One region of the Arthrobacter sp. TJ-263 genome, then DNA from elsewhere that is predicted to be linked to it. Evidence: predicted binding sites of a transcription regulator. Region 1 holds the regulator's gene; each other region holds the start of a gene.
What was found. Region 1 encodes HrcA, which represses chaperone genes, less so after heat shock. Its sites were predicted from a motif close to TTNGCACTCGNNNNNNNCGAGTGCNAA; they were not measured.
Positions count from the first base shown of each region.

Region 2: the regulator HrcA is predicted to act here: its motif matches at 4,875-4,901, upstream of AC4D2F_RS16275 (Hsp20/alpha crystallin family protein).
Region 3: the regulator HrcA is predicted to act here: its motif matches at 5,373-5,399, upstream of groES (co-chaperone GroES).

Region 1 is NZ_JBZCNE010000001.1:570,710-577,732, reverse strand. It holds gene AC4D2F_RS02705 (DUF3097 family protein) at 9-872, opposite strand; gene hrcA (heat-inducible transcriptional repressor HrcA) at 1,049-2,062, shown strand; gene dnaJ (molecular chaperone DnaJ) at 2,181-3,311, shown strand; gene AC4D2F_RS02690 (16S rRNA (uracil(1498)-N(3))-methyltransferase) at 3,314-4,078, shown strand; gene AC4D2F_RS02685 (GerMN domain-containing protein) at 4,102-5,091, opposite strand; gene AC4D2F_RS02680 (PhoH family protein) at 5,548-6,582, shown strand; gene ybeY (rRNA maturation RNase YbeY) at 6,579-7,023, shown strand, end outside.
Region 2 is NZ_JBZCNE010000003.1:441,640-448,662, forward strand. It holds gene nhaA (Na+/H+ antiporter NhaA) at 1-1,172, opposite strand, end outside; gene AC4D2F_RS16250 (potassium channel family protein) at 1,304-2,002, opposite strand; gene AC4D2F_RS16255 (TrkH family potassium uptake protein) at 1,995-3,479, opposite strand; gene AC4D2F_RS16260 (haloacid dehalogenase type II) at 3,581-4,252, opposite strand; gene AC4D2F_RS16265 (DUF2630 family protein) at 4,252-4,503, opposite strand; tRNA gene AC4D2F_RS16270 (tRNA-Val) at 4,698-4,771, shown strand; gene AC4D2F_RS16275 (Hsp20/alpha crystallin family protein) at 4,990-5,445, shown strand; gene AC4D2F_RS16280 (SDR family oxidoreductase) at 5,548-6,345, shown strand; gene AC4D2F_RS16285 (hypothetical protein) at 6,448-6,666, shown strand; gene pstS (phosphate ABC transporter substrate-binding protein PstS) at 6,745-7,023, shown strand, end outside.
Region 3 is NZ_JBZCNE010000001.1:1,277,593-1,284,615, reverse strand. It holds gene AC4D2F_RS06025 (HAD family hydrolase) at 1-84, opposite strand, end outside; gene AC4D2F_RS06020 (class I SAM-dependent methyltransferase) at 195-1,409, opposite strand; gene AC4D2F_RS06015 (iron ABC transporter ATP-binding protein) at 1,419-2,177, opposite strand; gene AC4D2F_RS06010 (iron chelate uptake ABC transporter family permease subunit) at 2,208-3,236, opposite strand; gene AC4D2F_RS06005 (ABC transporter permease) at 3,226-4,239, opposite strand; gene AC4D2F_RS06000 (siderophore ABC transporter substrate-binding protein) at 4,272-5,216, opposite strand; gene groES (co-chaperone GroES) at 5,537-5,833, shown strand; gene groL (chaperonin GroEL) at 5,909-7,023, shown strand, end outside.

The sequences.
Region 1 (7,023 bases):
CGCCCGGCTCAGGAACCGCCCGGAGCCGCGGTGAGGAAGTCGATCACTTCCTCGACCCGGCCCAGCAGGGAAGGCTCCAGATCCGCGTAGGTGCTGACCCGGCCGAGGATGCGTTTCCATCCGTTGGCCACGGCGGCCTGGTCGTGGTGGGGCCAGCCGAGACCGGCCAGGATGCCCGTCTTCCAGTCCTGGCCGCGGGGGACCACGGGCCAGGCCGCCAGGCCCAGCGCCGTCGGCTTCACGGCCTGCCAGACGTCCACGTACGGGTGGCCGACGATCAGCACGTTGCCGCGGGCCCCGGGAGCGGTCATCGCCTGCTGCGCGATCCGGGATTCCTTGGTGCCCGGGAGCAGGTGGTCGACGAGGATGCCGAGCCTGCGCTGCGGACCGGGGCCGAAGGCGCGGATGGCGCCTTCCAGGTCGTCCACGCCGTGCAGCGGCTCGACGACGATCCCCTCCAGGCGCAGGTCGTCGCCCCACACCTTCTCGACGAGCTCGGCATCGTGCTGGCCCTCCACCCAGATCCTGCTCGCGCGGGCGGTCCTGGCCCTCGCGTTCTCCACCCGCACGGAGCCGGAGGCGGTGCGGTTGGCGGTGCGGGCGGCGGTGCGGGCGGCGCCCGGGACGGGAGCGACGACGTGGACCGGGCGTCCGTCGAGGAGGAAGCCGTGGCCGAGCCGGAACGTGCGCGTCTTGCCGCGCCGGTCCTCGAGCACCATCACGTGGAGACCGCCGGACTTCTCGACGCGGACCACCGCGCCCACGAATCCGCTCTGGACGTCCTCGAGGACCATGTCCTTCTCCACAGGGACATCGGCGAGTTCCACCCGCTTCGGGGCCGCTAGGTCGCGGGCTCCCCAGCTGTAGTCCATCCCGGGTGTGTCCTTCCCACGGGGGCTCCGACGGTCTGCCGCAGCCCGGGATCCCAATGCTAACAATCGAAGCGGACGTACTAGACTTGGCACTTGGGCGTGTCGAGTGCTAACCGTGGGGGTACCCGCCTGCCACGCGAGCCCAGGGGAGGAACGGAGCCGGAGGTGACACAGGAATGAGTGAACCGCGACGCCTGGAGGTGCTCCGGGCCATCGTCGAGGACTACGTCCACTCCCGGGAGCCCGTCGGGTCCAAGGCCCTGGTGGACCGCCACCGGCTCGGCGTCTCCTCGGCCACCATCCGCAACGACATGGCCGTCCTCGAGGAGGAGGGCCTGATCACCGCGCCGCACACCAGCTCGGGACGCATCCCCACCGACAAGGGCTACCGCCTGTTCGTGGACCGCATCTCCGAGGTCAAGCCGTTGTCCGCGCCGGAGAAGAAGGCCATCCAGACCCTCCTCGAGGGTGCGGAGGACCTCGACGACGTCATGGACCGCACGGTGAGGCTGCTCGCGCAGATCACCCACCAGGTGGCCGTCGTCCAGTTCCCCCGCGTCGGCGGGGCGTCCGTGCGGCACATCGAATGCGTGCTGTTGGCCCCGCAGCAGATCCTCGTCGTCCTGATCGCGACGAACGGCACCGTGCAGCAGCGCATCGTACGGACCCACGCGGACATCGAGGAGTCCGAGCTCGCCGAGCTCAAGCAGCGCATCCTGTCCGCCGTGTCGGGCGTGAAGCTCGCGGCGCTCCCGGGTGAGCTCGGCCTCGCCCTCTCGCAGTTCCCTCCAGGCCTCCGTGCCCACGGGGGTACGATCGTCAGGGCACTCGAACAGCTCGCCGGGCTCGGACGGGACGATCGCATCCTGCTGGCCGGGACGGCCAACCTGGCCCGCTCCACCGGGGACTTCCCGCTGAGCATCGGCCCCGTCCTGGAGGCTCTCGAGGAGCAGGTGGTCATGCTGAGGCTGCTGTCGGAGATGGAATACGACGCGCGCGGCATCTCGGTGCGGATCGGGAGCGAGAACCCCTACGGAGGGTTGTCGGAGGCCTCCGTGGTGGCGACAGGGTACGGACCGGATGCCGGAGCGAAGCTCGGGATCCTCGGCCCCACCCGCATGGACTACCCGACGACGATGGCGGCGGTGCGCGCCGTCGCCCGCTACCTCTCGAGGATCCTCGAGGAATAACACGGGAGCGGGCAGCGGTTCTGGGTAGTCGACGGCCGCCCACGGCCGACCACGGCCTTTCCGCCGGCACAGCCGGCGAGCAGATGACAGAACGTTCAACAGGAAGTGATGTGTACGAGTGAGTAATCACTATGAGGTCCTCGGTGTAGCGCAGGGTGCAACCGGGGAGGAAATCAAGAAGGCGTACCGCAAGCTCGCCCGGAAGCTCCACCCCGACGTGAACCCGGGTCCGGACGCGTCGGAGGAGTTCAAGCGCGTCAGCCACGCCTACGAGGTGCTGTCCGACCCCCAGAAGCGGCGGGTCTACGACACCACCGGCAACGAGAACGGGACGGACAGCGGCTACGGCGCCGGGTACTCGGGCTCGGGCTTCGCCTTCCAGGACATCTTCGAGACCTTCTTCGGCGGCGGTGGCCAGCAGGCCGGCGCCCCCTCGCGGACGCGTCGGGGACAGGACGCGCTCATCAACGTGCGCATCGATCTGAAGGACGCCGTCTTCGGCACCAACAAGAAGATCGAGGTGGACACCGCGGAGACGTGTCCCACCTGCGACGGCAGCTGCTGCCAGCCCGGCACCTCACCCCGCACCTGTGACATCTGCGGCGGGTCGGGCCAGGTCCAGCGGGCCGTCCGCTCGATCCTCGGCCAGGTCATGACGAGCGCCCCCTGCGGCACCTGCCAGGGCTTCGGCACCGTCATCCCCAGCCCCTGCCACGAGTGCAGCGGCGAGGGCCGCGTCCGCGCCCGCCGCACCCTGACCATCAAGGTCCCCGCGGGCGTCAGCACCGGCACGCGCATCCAGCTGGCCGGCCAGGGCGAGGCCGGGACGGCCGGCGGACCGCAGGGCGATCTGTACGTCGAGATCCGGGTCGCCACCGACTCCACCTTCCTGCGCGACGGCGACGACCTGCACGTGACACTGAGCGTCCCCATGACGGCGGCGGCGCTCGGCACCACGGTGCACCTGGACACCTACGACGGCGACCAGGAGCTCGATATCAAGCCCGGCACGCAGCCCGGCGAGATCCTGACCCTGCGGGGACTCGGCGTCACGCACCTGCGGAGCCAGGGCAGGGGTGACCTGCGGGTCCACCTCAACGTCGAGACCCCGCGCAACGTGGACCCGCAGCAGGAGGAGCTCCTGCGCAAGCTGGCCGAGCTGCGCAACGAGGAGTACACCGACGGCCAGCTGGCCAGCAGCGGCTCCGGTGTCTTCGCCCGCCTGCGGGAGCGGCTCGGGAACCGCTGACCATGACGCGTCCCCTGTTCTTCGGACCGGGTGAGGCGGTCCGTGCGGCGACCCCCGGCAGTGTCTTCGTGCTCGGCGGGGACGAGGGGCGGCACGCTGCGACCGTCCGCCGCCTCGGCGCGGGCGAGCACCTCGATGTCTCCGACGGTGCCGGTTTCCGGATCGGCGGCGTCATCACGGCCGTCGGGAGCGGGACCGTCGAGGTCGCCGTGGAGACGGCCGGCCAGGAGCCCGCACCGCGGCACCGGCTGATCCTCGTCCAGGCCCTCGCCAAGGGCGGACGCGACGAGCAGGCCGTGGAGGCGGCGACCGAACTCGGGATCGACGCCGTCGTGCCCTGGCATGCCGAGCGGAGCATCGTGCGCTGGCGCGGCGACAAGGCCGAGAAGGGCCGGCAGAAGTGGGTGTCGCTCGTGTCGGCGGCATCGAAACAGTCGCGGCGCTCGTTCGTGCCCGAGGTCCATGCCGTGATGGACACGTCGCGGCTGGCCGCGTGGGCGGAGACCGTCGACCGCATGATCGTCCTCCACGAGGACGCCGACCTCCCGCTCGCCGACCAGGTGTCCGCGCTGCTCGCGGGCGGGCCGTCGCACGGGACCTCGACGGCCGTCGTCGTCGGACCGGAGGGTGGGATCAGTGAGGCGGAACTGGGGAAGCTGCGCGCCGCCGGAGCCGATGCTGCGCGCCTGGGCCCGCACGTGCTGCGCTCCTCGACGGCCGGCCCTGCGGCCCTGGTGCTGTTGAACCACCTGCTCGGGCGCTGGTAGTCCGCGTCGCGCGAGTCCGTCCGCTAGTCGACGACGACGGTCTTCGAGTCCGCCGACTCCCCGTCGTCCGAGGAAACCGAGACGGTGATCTCGTACCGCCCCGGTGGCAGGGTCACCGGGAACGAGTAGGCACCCGGGGCGCCGTCCTGGGGGGTGATGTCGACGGAACCGTCCCGGAAGAGTTCCGTGCCACCCTCCGCCGATCCGTCGACGCTTCGGTCGATCCGCCAGGCCAGTTCGTCCTCCGAGGCCGGGCCGATCCCGTGGATGGTCAGGCTCCCGGAGTCGACCTGCACACCCTCCTGCGGATCGATGATCCACAGTGGCGCGAGGGTCGCGGTATCCCGGGTCCATTCCCCGCCCAGGTCGATGGACCCGAAGGCACGGTGATCCGCCGCGCCGTCGACCAGCACGACGACCGAGCTCGCCTCGCCGCCCGCGATCAGCCCCGCGTCCGAGGCCGCCGCAGTGGCCGTGTACACGAGCTGCTGCAGTGCCAGCCGCCCCTGCTCCTCGTCGAGGCGCCGCGGGAAGGCGTCGGAGGAGATGTCGAGGGTGATGACGTTCTTCGTCGAGACGGATGAGCTGACGTTCGAAGCCGCCCGCCAGGACGAGTGGTAGTCGGGATCGAGGGGCTGCGCCGAGGTCATCAGCCGGACGGCATCCGCGATCGGATCGCCGGCTGAATCCTCCGGCGCGGCCAGGTACTCGCGGAAGAGCCGCTCGGCGCCGTCGTCGGCGCCGAGCCAGTAGACGGGCACGAGCGGTCGGGCGGTGTCCGACGGGCCCTCGGTGGGGCCCCGCCCCGAGGCCTCATCGGGTGGATCGGTGGCGGCGCGCTCGTCCGTCGTCGTCGCGCGGGGATCGGGAAGGGGAGCCATCTGCGCATTGCTCGACGGCAGCCCCAGATCGGGGAGGAGGAAGGCGCCGGTCCCCAGCAGCACGGCACCGGAGGCCAGGAGGATGCCGCCGAGCCCCAGCCGGTTCTTCCTCAGCGGGTCCTGGTGGTTCATGCTTGCCTCCTTCCGTCGAATGCGCGCGGGACGATCGGTGGTTCCCGGCAACAGGTGGTGTGGTCCCGGGGTGTGCTCCGGCGGCTCCGACCCTGGCGCGGGCGGTGGCGGACTGCTCAGGGTGGACCTGTTTCAGCTTGGCACAGGGCGGCAGCGGTGCCGGGTCGAATACCGACACTGGGGATGACTGAAACCTGATCGATACGAAGCCGTGGCCTATTCGCTATGAATTCCGGGACCGACGGGCGGCCGAGGGACAGCCCGAGAAACGGCTTGCATTCCGGCCCCTCCCGGGGAATGGGGAGCGCACGGGACATGTTGACGGAAGGACCGGGACAGGCGGGGTGGCGTATCATTGGCATCCCTGCCTCATGGGCGGACACGGGACGGAACCACCCGTACGACACCAGTACGACAATTCGGATGAGGGGCGATCGAAGGCCGGACGGCCGAGGTATGAGCGAAACTTCAACAGGCATCAACGCGGCAGGACTCGACACCAGGGTGTTCCTCTTCGACTCGACGGAGCAGATGGTGCAGGCGCTGGGATCCAACGACGAGGCGCTGCGGCTGATCGAGGACTCCTTCCCCGGCGTCGGTCTCCATGCCCGCGGCAACGAGCTGACCATCACCGGTCCCTCGGCCGACGTGCTGCGGACCGAGCGGCTCGTCGCGGAGGTCCGTTCCATGGCGGCCAACAACGCGCCGGTCTCGCCCCAGGTCCTGGAGCAGCTGGTCAGCATGCTGAAGACGCAGAGCGCTGCCCGCCCGGCGGAGGTGCTGTCCGTCAACATCCTCTCCTCGCGCGGCAGGACGATCCGCCCGAAGACCCTCAACCAGAGCACCTACGTCGACGCGATCGACCGCAACACCATCGTGTTCGGCATCGGTCCGGCAGGTACCGGCAAGACCTACCTGGCGATGGCCAAGGCCGTGCAGGCGCTGCAGCACAAGGAAGTGAACCGGATCATCCTGACCCGGCCGGCCGTCGAGGCGGGGGAGCGTCTCGGATTCCTGCCGGGAACCCTCAACGACAAGATCGACCCGTACCTGCGCCCCCTGTACGACGCGCTGCACGACATGATGGACCCCGACTCCATCCCGCGCCTGATGGCGGCCGGCACCATCGAGGTGGCCCCGCTCGCCTACATGCGTGGCCGGACGCTCAATGACGCGTTCATCATCCTGGACGAGGCCCAGAACACCACCCCGGAACAGATGAAGATGTTCCTCACGCGCCTCGGCTTCGGTTCGAAGATGGTGGTGACGGGCGACATCACCCAGGTCGACCTGCCCAGCGGCACGAGCTCGGGCCTGCGCGTCGTCAGCGAGATCCTCCGCGACGTCGACGACGTGTACTTCAGCGAGCTCGACGCCTCCGACGTCGTCCGGCACCGGCTCGTCGGGGACATCGTCAGCGCCTACGGCACCTGGGACGAGACCCAGCGCGCCGCCCAGGCGCACACCGGCCGGCCGGCGGCCGTCCGATGAGCGTCGAGGTCAACAACGAGTCCGGGCACGACGTCGACGAAGCGTCCCTCGTCCGCCTGGCGAACTTCCTGCTCGAATCGCTCTTCGTCCACCCCGAGGCGGAGCTGTCGGTCATCCTCGTGGACGTCGCCGCGATGGAGAAGCTGCACGTCGAGTGGATGGACGAGCCCGGACCCACCGACGTGCTCTCCTTCCCCATGGACGAGTTGCGACCGGGTACGCCGGGCCGGGTGACGCCGGCCGGGCTCCTCGGTGACATCGTCCTGTGCCCGGAGGTCGCGGCGTCGCAGGGCGCCGCTGCAGGGCACAGCACGAATGAGGAGCTGCTGCTGCTGACGACCCACGGGGTCCTCCACCTCCTCGGTTACGACCACGCGGAACCCGAGGAGGAGAAGGAGATGTTCGGTCTGCAGCGCCAGCTCCTGTCCGATTTCCTCGGCG
Region 2 (7,023 bases), on a different contig from region 1:
ATGTCCACCCAGGTGAGGTCGGGGTCCAGGCTCGCCTTGGTGGTCTTCGTGACGGCGAGGGTGGCCAGCAGGATGCCCACGGGCTTGCCGATGACGAGGGCCACCATGATGCCGACGGCGATGGGATCGGTGATGGCGCTCACGAGTCCCTCCAGGCCACCGATGGCCACTCCGGCGGAGAAGAAGGCGAAGACGGGGACGGCGAAGCCCGCGGACAGCGGGCGGATGCGGTGCTCGAGGGTGTCGGCCAGGCCGTCGGGCTGCACGTCGTGCGCCTTGGCCGGCCCGTCGGCCGGTTCGGTGTCGACGGGCTGCGCCGGGTCGTCGAGGTCGGACGCCTTCACGCCATGCGGGAGGACGGGGATGGCGAACCCGAGCAGGACGCCGGCGACGGTGGCGTGCACCCCGGATTCGTGGACCAGGGCCCACACCACGAACCCGAGCGGGAGCAGGATCAGCCAGGGGGCCCAGGCCCGGCGCTGGAAGAAGGTCGGGAAGCGCTGCGCGAGGAAGGCGTAGACCGCCAGCGGGACGATCGCGATCAGCAGTGGCGGGACGGAGATGTCCTCCGAGTAGAAGAACGCGATGATGCTGATCGCCAGGAGGTCGTCCACCACGGCGAGCGTCAGCAGGAAGATGCGCAGTGCGCTGGGGAGTGACGAGCCGACGACGGCGAGGACGGCCACCGCGAAGGCGATGTCGGTCGCGGTCGGGATCGCCCAGCCGCGCAATGCCTCGGGGCCGGCGCTCAGCGTGATCGCGACATATACCAGTGCGGGCACGACGACTCCGCCGATCGCCGCTGCGACGGGCACGACCGCGCGGTCGAACTTGCGCAGGTCACCGGCGACGAACTCGCGCTTCAGCTCCAGGCCCGCGAGGAAGAAGAAGATGGCGAGCAGGCCGTCCGCGGCCCAGGCCCCGATACTCAGCTCGAGGTGCCAGGGCTCGTAGCCGAACCTGAAGTCACGCACCGCGAAGTAGGTGTCCGCTGCGGCGGTGTTCGCGAGGACGAGCGCCAGGACGGTGGCGAGGAGGAGCAGGCCTCCACCGACGGTCTCCTTGCGCAGGATGCCGGAGATGCGCAGGTGTTCCGGGTAGCTGCTGCGGCTGAAGACGATGGCGCCGCGGGGTGGTCCGGGCGGACTGGACGGTGCGTGACTGGAGGTCATGGGTTCCTGGGATCGGGCTCGCTCGTATGAGCGCCGACCAGACTTCCCGGCTCACCAAGACCTCCAGCGTAGCGCGCGGGCGGAGCGGACCGTGAAAAAAGACGCCGCAGCAGGGGGCTTGCGCTGCCCGCTCAGACGAGGGAACTGAAGTGCTCGGCCTTGCCGGTCGGTCCCGCCACGATGATCTCGTCGTCGTCGTACAGGGTGGTCTGCGCTGTCGTGTAGTCCCATTCGCCGCCCTTGCGCTTGACGGCGACAACCGTGACGCCGTGTTTGGCGCGCAGGCCAGTGGTGCCGAGCTCGCGGTCCCAGTACTCCCGTGGCGGCCGGGTCTTGACCATGGCGAAGTTGTCCTCGAACTCGACGTAGTCGAGCATGGTGCCACGGACGAGGTGGGCGACGCGCTTGCCCATGTCGTGCTCGGGACGGATCACGCGCTCCACACCCAGCTGGGAGAGGATCTGGGCGTGCGGCTCGCTGACGGCCTTCGCCCAGATGGTGGGCCGATCGAAGCGTAGGAGGATCGATGTGGTCAGGATGCTCGCTTCCAGGTCGCTGCCGATGCCCACGACGACGCGGTCGAAGTCCGGCAGCGACAGCTGGCGCAGGGCCTCCTCCTTCGTGGTGTCGGCACGCACCACGTGCGTGAGCAGGCCGTTGTAGGACTGGACGGTGTCCTCGTCGTCGTCGATCCCGAGGACTTCGGTCCCGGCGTTCTCGAGTTCGAGGGCCAAGGCACCTCCGAACCGGCCGAGGCCGATGACGGCGACGGAATCCGCGGCAGCGATCGCATCGGCGGGCCTGGAGGAGAAGATGTGGTGCCTAGCCAATGAGGGGCCTTTCCTTCGGGTATTCGTAGTAGAGGGGTTTGGAGCGCAGCGCCAGCGCCGTGGCGAGGGTGACCGGGCCGAGGCGTCCGGCGAACATCACGAGGATCAGGACCACCTGGCCCGCGGACGGGATGCCGGCCGTGATGCCCGTGGAGAGGCCGACCGTCGCGAAGGCGGAGATCACCTCGAAGAGGATCCGGTCGAGGCCGAAGTCGGTGGTGAGCATGAGGAACATGGTCGCGGTGGTGACGAGCCCGACGGCGAGCAGGACGATCGAGATGGCCTGCCGCTGGGCGGAGCGGGGCAGGCGCTTGCCGAAGACGTTGACGGCGGTGCCTCCGCTGATCTCGGTGTAGAGGATGAAGAACAGAACCCCGAACGTGGTGATCTTCAGGCCACCGGCTGTTCCGGCGGGGCCGCCTCCGATGAACATCAGCACGTCCATGACCAGGAGGGTCACCGGATCGAGGTGCGCGAAGTCGACGCTGTTGAAACCGGCCGTCCGTGTCATCACGGACTGGAAGAATCCCGCGAGGATCCGCTCCCGCGGCCGCATCGCCCCGAGGGTGGCGGGGTTGGACCACTCGACGAGGGTGATGCAGACAGTACCCAGGACGAGCAGGGCCACCGTGCCGCTCAGGACGAGCTTGGTGGTCATGTGCCACTTCCGGGGGAACCGGAAGTGGCGGCGCAGCTCGAAGAGGACCGGGAAGCCCAGCCCGCCGATGATGACGGCGGCGCAGATCGGCAGGCAGATCCACGGGTCGCCCACGAATCCGATCAGGCTGTCGCTGAACAGCGCGAATCCGGCGTTGTTGAAGGCGGACACCGCGTGGAAGATCCCGAGCCACACCGCTTCCCCGAAGTCGTGGCCGTAGTGCAGCCGGAAGCGGGCGGCGAGCAGCACCGCCGTCACGGACTCCACGACCAGGGTGATCCGCAGGACGCCCAGGAGCACGGTGCGGACGTCGCCGAAACCCACGCTCTTGGTCTCCGCCGCCGTCGAGATGCGCGAGCGAAGGCCCATCCGGCGGGCCAGGAGGACACCCAGGAGGGAGGCGAAGGACATGATGCCGAAGCCGCCGACCTGGATGAGCCCCAGGATGATCACGTGGCCGGCACCGGTCCAGTAGACCGGCGTGTCGACGACGATCAGACCGGTGACACAGACGGCGGAGGTGGCCGTGAAGAGCGCCTCGAGGAACGTGGCGCTTCCTGCTCCCACCTTCGAGCTCGGGAGCATCAGCAGCACCGTACCGACGAGGATCGCCGCCCCGAAGCCCAGCACGATCACCTGGGCAGGATGGCGGGGACCGAGCCGTTCCAGCCGGACAGCGACGGTGTGTGCGGCCCGGTGCAGGCGGGCGGCCGTGGAACGGCGGAACTTCCGGACCGGTGCGGTGCGTGACGTGACGGGGATGCCCTCGACCTCCGGGGACGGTGCGACCGGTGCGGACGATCCGCACCGGTGGCTCATTCAACCCGACGACCGGTCGCGGATGTGGCGTCTTTACGCTTTTTTGATGCGCCCTGCGCCGTGAGGAGCCCTGCCTCCCGCAGCAGCTCGTTGGTCGAGCGTCAGGCCCGGACGAGGAGGTCCGGCAGGTCGGCGATCGTCGGCACCTCGTGGTCCGGGCGTGTCATGACGGCCGGGTAGGGTCCCCCGGAGCGGTTGAGCCAGACCGTGCGGAGACCAGCCCGCGCGGCCCCGTCAATGTCCCACGGGTGGACCGCGACGAGTACGACGTCGTCCGCCGCCCGCTGGATCGCCCGGAGGGCATAGGCATAGGACTCCGGGGCGGGCTTCCATCGCGGTGCGTCCTCGACGGACAGGACGGGGCCGACGTCGGCGCGGACGCCTCCCCGCTCGAGGAGCGCCTCCGCGGTCGCGGCAGCGCCGTTGGTGAGCGCTGCCAGCTCGAAGCCCCGGCCGGTCAGGGCCCGGAACCCCTCGACGACGTCCGGGTGGAGGGGCAGCCCCTGCAGGCTCGTCATCACGTGCGCGACCGCATCCTCGACGTCCCGGTTGAGCGGCTGCCCCGCGAGGACCGTGCGGAGGGCATCATCGGCGACCTCGCCGAAGGGCACGTTGTACCCGGCGGCCGTGAGGGCGAACCCGTCACGGAGCACCGAGGCGAACCACAGCGCGGCCAGCTGCGGGGGAGCGCCGACCTCCTCGAAGTGCTGGGACATCCGCCCCATGTCCGAGAGGGTCTCGTTGACGTCGAACAGCACGAGGGGCAGGGCCATTACTGGCGGTACCCCTCCACCTGGCTGACGGGACGGGTGCCGGCATCGGCCGGGTTCTCTCCGGCGTCGGCCTTCGCCCGGCGCTGGCGCAGCAGGTCCCAGCACTGGTCGAGATCCTCCTCGACGCGCTTGAGGCGGGTGGCGTGGTCCTGCTGCTCCGCTCCCGCGCCGGCGTCCTGGGGCTGCTCCCGGAGGTCGTGCTCTTCCTGGACGAGTGTCTGGATGCGCTGCAGGATGTCCTGGTTGTCCATGGTGCTGTCCCTTCGTGCGGTGGTGCCCGGCAGGCGCCCAAAACGCTCAGCAGGCTTTCCTTCAGGCTACTGAGGCAGCACAGCGATGACCAGCACGGTTATCGGCGGGAATCCGGGCGCGGCCACACCCGCACTGCCGTACCGGGGGAATTTGGCGCGGCGCCCGGATGGCCTAAGCTATGGGAGAACCAGTTGCCTGTGTAGCTCAGTCTGGTAGAGCATCCGCTTCACACGCGGAAGGCCCGGGGATCGAGGCCCCGCGCAGGCACGAGGATCGGCTGGAGACAGCACCACGGAGAAGGTCCGTACCGATACGTCGGAACGGACCTTCTCTGCGTCCCGGGGTTTTCGTCCTGAGCGAACACCACCTCTTAGCACTCGCCGGGTCCGAGTGCTAACATTTTTCGTAGTTGAGCGGAGGGCGCTCAACCCTGAAGAACCAACCACCTGCCGGTGGCATCAGCGAAGGAGTTGTTTCCCGTGGCCATGAAATTCGATCCTTTCCGCGAGCTGGACCGCGTGACCGGCGCCCTGTTGGAGGGCCGCCCCGGACTGCGCCTCATGCCGATGGACCTCTACCGGGAGAAGGACCACTACGTCCTCTCCGCGGACCTCCCGGGCATCGACCCGGGATCGGTCGACATCGACGTCGACGGCCAGCTCCTGACGATCCGCGCCGAACGCACGCTGCGCAGTGCCGAGGGCGTCAAGTGGCTGACCCGCGAGCGTGAGAGCGGTTCGTTCCTGCGCCAGCTCAACCTCGGCCAGGGCGTCGACACGGAGGGTATCGCCGCCCGCTACGAGAACGGCGTCCTCAGCGTGACGATCCCCGTCATCGAGCGCGCGAGGCCCCGCAAGATCGAGGTGGTCAGCGGGGAATCCGCCGAGCCGGTACGGTCCTCCGCCTCCGATCCGGCCCCCCAGGGCGCCGTCGACGCGTAGGACCGCCCACCCGAGTACCCCCGGACAACCGCCCGGGGGTACTCGGCGTCGATCCCCACGTTCCCCTTGCATGCTGCGCGGCCGGGTGCGAAGGATGGGGACATGGACTTCACACCGAGCAGAGCAATCGTCACGGGTTCCGATTCCGGCATCGGCCGCGCGACGGCCATCGCCCTCGCCGCGGCGGGCTGCGACGTCGGCGTCACCTGGCACTCCGACCGGGAGGGAGCCGAGGAGACCGCGCGGCTCGTACGGGAGAAGGGCGCGCGGGCCGCCGTCGCGCGACTCGACACCACGGACGCGCCGGCCTGCGGCGACGTCGTCGACCAGCTCGCTCACGAACTCGGCGGGCTCGACGTCTTCGTCAACAACGCCGGCGTCAACGGCGGCACCATGTTCATGGAGACGGACTGGGACACGTGGCGCGGCACCATGGGCGCGAACCTCGACGGTGCGTTCGTCTGTCTCCAGCGCGCGGCACGGCACATGATCGACGGCGGCCGCGGTGGACGCATCATCGCCGTCACCAGCGTGCACCAGGAGCAGCCCCGCGTGGGATCGGCGGCGTACGACGCCTCCAAGCACGGCCTCGGCGGTCTCATCCGGACCATCGCCCTCGAACTGGCGGACCGGGGCATCACCGCCAACGCCGTGCTGCCCGGCGAGATCAACACCCCCATGAACGACTCCGAGGAACAGGACCCCCACTCCATGGACCGTCCCGGCATCCCGCTCGGACGCCCCGGCGCGCCCGAGGAGATCGCGGACGTCGTCGCCTTCCTCGCCTCCGGTGCCTCCAGCTACGTCAACGGGGCATCGTTCGTGGTCGACGGCGGCATGCTCCTCATGGGACCCCAGGCGGGGTCGCACCTGACGAGCGGGGACTGGCGGACGCTGTGACCTCGCCGCGACGAAAGCGGCCTCAACCTTCAGCAGCCATTCACGCGCCGTTCAGGAAGCGTGGCTAGCGTTGGAGTCCCGGAACCTTCCGAAAGGCCCACCATGAACGCTCTCCCTGCAGCCCCCGATTCCGAGGTCCAGGACTGGTCGGGCTTCACGCGCGGCCAGCATGTCACCCTCCACCACGCCACGGGCCCCCAGCTCGGCGGTGTCCTGGACATGAGGACCGACGACGCCTCCGTGGTGTGGATCCTGCTGAACGACGGCGGCGGCCGGCGGCTCGTCCACCGGGCGGACGGCTACCGCCTCCGTCACGCCTGACCCGCCCCGCCCGCTGAGGGTCCGTCCACCTGCCGTCCACCTTGGGTTCACCGGACGGCCACCTGTAACGTGACCGGGGTGAGAATTCGTACCGCCCTGTCCCTGACGCTCGCCGTCGCCCTCGGCCTGACCGCCTGCGGATCCGACTATCCCCTCGGGCCGGAGCAGGAAGCGGCAGCCAGGAACGGCGACATGGGACTCCAGGGCGCAGTGACGGCCTCCGGGTCCTCCGCTCAGGGACCGGCCATGGATGCGTGGCGCACGGGGTTCTCCGCCGTGTACCCCCGAGCCCAGGTGCAGTACTCGCCAGATGGTTCCGGTGCGGGACGCGGTGCGCTGCTCGCAGGCGCCGTGGGC
Region 3 (7,023 bases), 710 kb from region 1:
GTAGTTGGAGTCGACGAGGGTGCCGTCGACGTCGAACAGCACCCCGTGCCGTGGGTCCGCTGCTGTGCTGGTGCCGTCTGCCATGTGCTGCCTTCCGCTGGAGTGGATGTGCTCCCGATCGAGTCTAGGAACGGGCGGACCCCGGCGTCGTCGCGGATTCCGGCTTGCGGGAGGCCGACAAGTGTGGCCCGTTCTCAGGCGGTCGGCACGGGCTCGACGACGATGGCCACGCGCTCGTCCCCGAGGCGCGTCAGGACGAGGGTGGCCCTCTTCCGGCCCTTGCCGGATCCGGTCAGCAGTTGCTTGCGGACCTCCTCGGGGGTTACCGAGGTGCCGCGCTTCTTGATGTCGAGCACCCCGATCCCCTCGGCGCGGACCCACGCCTTCAGCGCCCTGACGTTGTAGGGCCGGACCTCGAGCACCCGGTATGCGCGGGCGAAGGGGGTGTCCGTGAACGTCGGCGCGCAGATGTAGGCGATCATCGGATCCAGCAGGTGCCCGCCGAGCTGTGCGGCGAGATCCGCCACGAGCTCGGCGCGGATGACGGCGCCGTCGGGCTCGTAGAGATAGCCGGCAGGTTCGCCGACGGCGGGTGTGGGCCCGTCGCCGAAGTCCCGCTCCGTCACCATCTCCGCGGCGCCCTGCGCCCCGAGGACGAGGGCGGCCCGCCGGACGCCCGCGCGGCGGAGCGCGTTGAACCAGAGGGCCACCTCCGTGACGTCGCCGTCCACGGAGACCCACTGCGCCTCGCAGCTCGCCGGGATGGAGGCGTGCGGCATGCCCGGGCCCATCTTCACGCCCACCGGCATGCCGCGGTCCGCGAGCTCCTGCACGAAGGACAGCGGGGGCGAGAACGCCTCGGGGTCGAAGAGGCGGGACGTGCCCGACGTCGTCGTCGTCCTGCGCGCCGGGTCGAGCCAGACGCCGTCGAACGCCGTGGTGTCGACGGCGGAGGCGTCCGCGTTGACGACGCGCGCGTTGGGGAAGGGGAGCAGGTTCATGGTCGCGGCCGCGGCGGTCGTCTCGTCGAGCTCGACGGCGGTGACCTCGCGGTCGAGGGTGGCCAGGGCCATGCTGTCCGCCCCGAGCCCGCATCCGAGGTCGGCGACCCTCAGGAGGCCGGCGTCGACGAAGCGCTGGGCGTGGCGGGCGGCGACGGTCAGGCGCGTGGCCTGCTCGAGCCCTGCGGCCGTGAAGATCATGCGTTCGGCGAAGGGGCCGAACTTGGCGGACGCCTTCGCCCGGAGCCGTGACTGGGTGAGGGCCGCGGCGACCACCTCGGGGGAGTAGCCGGCCTTCCGCAGCTGCCCGGTGAGGCGCAGGCTGTCCGCTTCGGTGTAGGGCCCGAGCGAGTTCAGCAGCTCCCAGCCGTCCGTGGTCAGGATGTCCGCGATGTTGTCCGACGCCATGCTGCCAGCCTAGGCGAAGTACACGCCGATCCTGTTGCCGCGGATCTGCTCCACCTGGATCTCGACGTCGTACACCTCCCGCAGCACCTCCGGCGTCATGATCTCCTCCGGCGGGCCCTGGCGGATGAGGGCGCCGTCGCGCATCGCGAGGATCGTGTCCGAGTAGCAGGAGGCGAAGTTGATGTCATGGATGACCAGCACCACGGTCTTCCCGAGGTCGTCGGCGAGGCGGCGGAGCAGGCGCATCATGTCCACGGAGTGCTTCATGTCGAGGTTGTTGAGCGGTTCGTCGAGCAGGATGCAGTCCGTGTCCTGCGCCAGCACCATGGCGATGAATGCCCGCTGGCGCTGCCCGCCGGAGAGCTCGTCCACGAAGCGGTGGGCCAGCTCCGTCAGGTCGAGGTAGGCGAGGGCCCGCTCGATGAGCTCGCGGTCCACGACGGTGGGGCGGCCGTTGTTGTGCGGGAAGCGGCCGAAGCCCACGAGGTCGCGCACGGAGAGCCGGACGGTGAGTTGGTTCTCCTGGCGCAGGATGGCCAGGGTCCGCGCCAGGACGGGGCCCGCCGTCGTGCTCACGTCCAGTCCGTCGACCACCACCGACCCGGCGTCGAGCGGGAGGAGCCTGCTCATCATGGACAGCAGCGTGGACTTGCCCGCGCCGTTCGGACCGATGATCGAGGTGACGCCGCCCCGGGGGATGGTGCAGCTGACGCCGTCGACCACCGTGGCGGCGCCGTAGCGCTTGGTGGCACGGTCGATGGTGATCATCGGAGACGGCCTTTCATCGGAGACGGCCTTTCATCGGATACGGCCTTCATCGGATACGCCTTTCAGGAGGAGGACGAGGAAGACGATGCCGCCGGTGAACTCGATGACGATGCTGAGCGCGGTGTCGAAGGCGAAGACCTGCTCGAGGACGAGCTGCCCGCCGACGAGCGCGATCACGCCGAGGAGGACGGCGATGGGCAGCACCACGGCGTGCCTGAACTGGTTGCAGAGCTGGTACGCGAGGGCGGAGACGAGCAGGCCGAAGAACGTCGTCGGGCCCACGAGGGCGGTGGAGACGGCGACGAGCACCGAGCAGACCACGAGCACGAGCGTCACGGTGCGCCGGTAGTCGACGCCGAGGCCCACCGCGGTCTCGCGGCCGAGGGCGAGGACGTCCAGCCGGTGTCGGAGCCGCCAGGCGGGGATGCACAGCCCGGCGACGGCGACCGCGGAGATGAGCAGGAGCAGCGGATCGACCCGGTTGAAGCTCGCGAAGAACAGGTCCTGCAGGATGATGTACTCGCTCGGATCCATCAATCGCTGCAGGAGCGACGAGGCGCCCCGGAAGAACACCCCGAACACGATCCCGACGAGCAGCAGCAGGTGGAGGCTGCGCCCGCTGCCCAAGAACAGCCACCGGTACAGCAGCCAGGAGAAGCCGACCATCAGGGACACCTCGACGGCGAAGCGGACGGGAGCGCCCAGGGTGAGGAGTGTCCCGGCGCCGAGCACGAAGGCCAGCACCGTCTGGATCAGGATGTAGAGCGCGTCCAGTCCCATGATCGACGGCGTGAGGATGCGGTTGCCGGTGACGGTCTGGAACAGGACCGTGGACACCCCGACGGCGACGGCGACGAGCACCATCGCGCCCACGCGGTTCAGGCGTCGGGGGAGCACGTAGGCGGGGTTCCCCTCGAGGCCGACCAGGAGGAACGCCGTGACGAGCGCGGCAGCGGTCACGCCGAGGACCACCAGCCAGGCGGCGGGCGGGAGGGACCGTACGGGTCTCCGTGCGGACTGCACGACGGCGGTGGGAAGGGTCCCCGTCCTAGCGCGCACCGGCGTTCCTCCTCACGAGCAGGGTGATGAACAGGATGCTGCCCACCACGGAGACGATCACGCCCACCGGCACCTCGTACGGGAAGCGGATGATGCGCCCGAGGATGTCGCAGGCGAGGACGAAACCGGCCCCGACGACGGCGATCCAGGGCACGGCGCGGCGCACGTTGTCGCCGATGAGCAGGGACACGAGGTTGGGGACGATCAGTCCGAGGAACGGGATGGCTCCGACCACCACGACGACGACGGCGCTGATGAGGCTCACGAGCACCAGGCCGAGGTTCATGGTGCGCCGGTAGTCCAGCCCCAGGTTCGTGGTGAACTCCTCGCCCATCCCGGCGACCGTGAAGCGGTCCGCGCAGATGTAACCGACCACGGCGAGGACGGCGACGATCCACAGCAGTTCGTAGCGGCCGCGGACCAGTCCCGAAAAGTCACCGATCATCCAGGTGTTGAGGGTCTGCAGCAGGTCGAACCGGTAGGCGAAGAACGTGGTGACCGCGGCGATGACGCCGCCGAGCATGATGCCCACCAGGGGGACGATCAGCGTGTTGCGCAGCGGGATGCGGCGCAGGACGGTCAGGAAGAGGGCCGTCCCGGCCATGGCGAAGAGGGCGGCGACGAGCATCTTCCCGACGATCGGCGCTGCGGGCAGGACGAGCGTGGCCACGAGAATGCCTGCGGTGGCGGACTCGACCGTCCCCACCGTGGAGGGTTCGACGAACCGGTTCCGGGCCATGAGCTGCAGGATGAATCCGGCGATGCTGAGGGCCACACCGGCCAGGACGACCGCGAGCGTCCGCGGCACGCGACTGACGAGGAAGGTCTGCCGGACGTCGGCGTCACCGGCCAGCAGGTCCGCGGGCGAGACGTCGGAGACGCCGACGAACAGGCTCACGAGGGCGAGCAGCAGCACGGCCCCACCGGCCAGCCACAGGGCGGGTGATCCGGTGGAACCGTGCTGCTGGACCGGCCGCTGCGGCCGGAGGGCGAGTGCTGGCATGGAGGCGCCTGCCGCGGGATGCGGTGGGCGGATCAGGCCGCGACGGCCTCGTGGACGGCCGAGACCATGGCGTCGAGGTTGTCCAGCCCGTAACCGATGAGGTACCAGCTTGCCGAGTCGAGGTAGGTCACGGCGTCGTTCTTCGCAGCAATCGTCCCGTTCACGAGGTCGTTGTCGAGGACCGCCGCGCCTGCCGCTCCCGCCTCACCGACGGCGGCGTCGCGGTCGATCACGAACAGGTGGGCGGGGTCGACCTCCGCGATGTACTCGAAGGAGACGGCCTCGCCGTGCGTCCCCTCACTCTTCACCTCGGCGGCGGGATCGACGCCGAGCACGTCGTGGATCAGGCCGAACCGAGAACCGGCACCGTACGCCGTGATCTCGCCTGCGCTGGTCATCAGGACGAGGCCGTCCCCCGCCGAGGAGGCTGCGTCCTTCGTCTCGTCGATGGCGGCGTCGAGGGCCGCCAGGCGGTCGGCGACCTCGTCCTCGACGCCGAAGACCCGGCCGAGGGATTCCGTGTGCTCCGCGAAGCTCGCGATCGGATCGGCCGCGTCGACGCTCAGGTCGATGGTGGGCGCGATCGCGGAGAGTTCGTCGTAGGAGTCGGCGACGCGGCCCGAGATGATGATCAGGTCGGGGGTGGCTGCAGCGATCGCCTCGAAGTCCGGTTCCTTCATGGATCCGATGTCGGTGACGTCCCCGCCCTCGTAGGCCGAGAGCTGCTCGGGGAGGGTGCCCTGCGGGACGCCGGCCACCTCGACGCCGAGCGCGTCGAGCGTGTCCAGAGCGCCGAGGTCGAACGTGAAGACCGTCTGCGGGTCCACCGGCACCTCGGTGGTTCCCTGCGCATGCTCGACCGGGACCGTCGAGGAGGCTGCGGGCTCGCCGGCGGCTTCGGAGGATCCGCCGCACGCCGTCAGGGCGAGGGTGGCTGCAGCGGCAGCGGAGAGGACGGCGAGGCGCACGTGTGACATGGATGAACTCCGGGGGGAAGGGGCCGGGCGGCCGGGGGACCAAGCAGTAAGGAAAGCCTTACCTGCCTGAATGTAGGCGAAGCGCGGTGAATTACGCAAACGAAGCATGACGTATTAGGAGATGTGTCGACGCAGCCCATCGATAGTGGCCATGGATTGGCACTCGCCTTGACCGAGTGCCAGCCCTTGCATACAGTCGGAGTTGGCACTCACTCACTACGGGTGCTAATCCCGAGGGAAGCGTTCGCCGGCACCGCGACGACGGTTCACGCCCCGCCCGACGGCCCCAGTCCATTGGTATCGAACGCAAAGGAGAGCCCGTGTCGGTCTCTATCAAGCCGCTTGAGGATCGTATCGTTGTCCGCCCGCTCGAAGCCGAGCAGACCACTGCTTCCGGCCTCGTCATCCCGGACACCGCCAAGGAGAAGCCCCAGGAGGGCGAAGTCGTAGCTGTCGGACCCGGCCGCGTCGATGACAACGGCAACCGCGTTCCCGTCGACGTCGCCGAGGGCGACATCGTCATCTACTCGAAGTACGGCGGAACCGAGATCAAGCAGGGCGGCCAGGAGTACCTCGTGCTCTCCGCCCGCGACGTCCTCGCGATCGTCGTCAAGTAACACCCCGATTGGAGAAGCCCCGGCCCGAAGTGGCCGGGGTTTTTCTCGCTGCACAAGCCTGAAAGGAACCAACGAATGGCAAAGCAGTTGGAATTCAACGACGCCGCCCGCCGTGCCCTCGAGGCCGGCGTGGACAAGCTCGCGAACACCGTCAAGGTGACGCTGGGCCCCCGCGGACGCAACGTCGTGCTCGACAAGAAGTGGGGCGCCCCCACCATCACGAACGACGGCGTCACGATCGCCCGCGAGGTGGAGCTCGACGACCCGTACGAGAACCTCGGCGCCCAGCTCGCCAAGGAGGTCGCCACCAAGACGAACGACGTCGCCGGTGACGGAACCACCACCGCCACGGTCCTGGCCCAGGCACTCGTCAAGGAAGGCCTCCGCAACGTGGCCGCCGGCGCCGCCCCGGGTCAGCTCAAGCACGGCATCGAGGTCTCGGTCCAGGCCGTCGCCAAGCGCCTGCTCGAGAACGCCCGCGAGGTCGTCGGTCAGCAGACCGCCGACGTCGCCTCCATCTCCGCCCAGAGCACCGAGGTGGGCGATCTCCTCGCAGAGGCCTTCGACAAGGTCGGCAAGGATGGTGTGATCACCATCGAGGAGTCCTCCACCACGCAGACCGAACTCGTCCTCACCGAGGGCATGCAGTTCGACAAGGGCTACCTCTCCCCGTACTTCGTGACCGACGCCGAGCGCCAGGAAGCCGTCCTCGAGGACGCGCTCATCCTCATCAACTCCGGCAAGATCTCCTCGCTGGCGGAATTCCTGCCGCTGCTCGAGAAGGCCCTGCAGGCCGGCAAGCCGCTGTTCATCATCGCCGAGGACATTGAGGGCGAGGCGCTCTCCACCCTGGTGGTCAACAAGATCCGCGGCACCCTCAACGTCGTCGCCGTCAAGGCTCCGGGCTTCGGTGACCGCCGCAAGGCCATGATGCAGGACATCGCCACCCTCACGGGTGCGCAGGTCGTCTCGCCGGACCTCGGCCTCAAGCTGGACCAGGTGGGCCTCGAGGTGCTCGGTTCCGCACGCCGGATCACCGTCACCAAGGACGCCACCACGATCGTGGACGGCACCGGCAGCGAGTCCGACGTCGCCGACCGCGTGGCGCAGATCCGCGCCGAGGTGGAGCGCACCGACTCCGACTGGGACCGCGAGAAGCTCCAGGAGCGCCTCGCGAAGCTCGCCGGCGG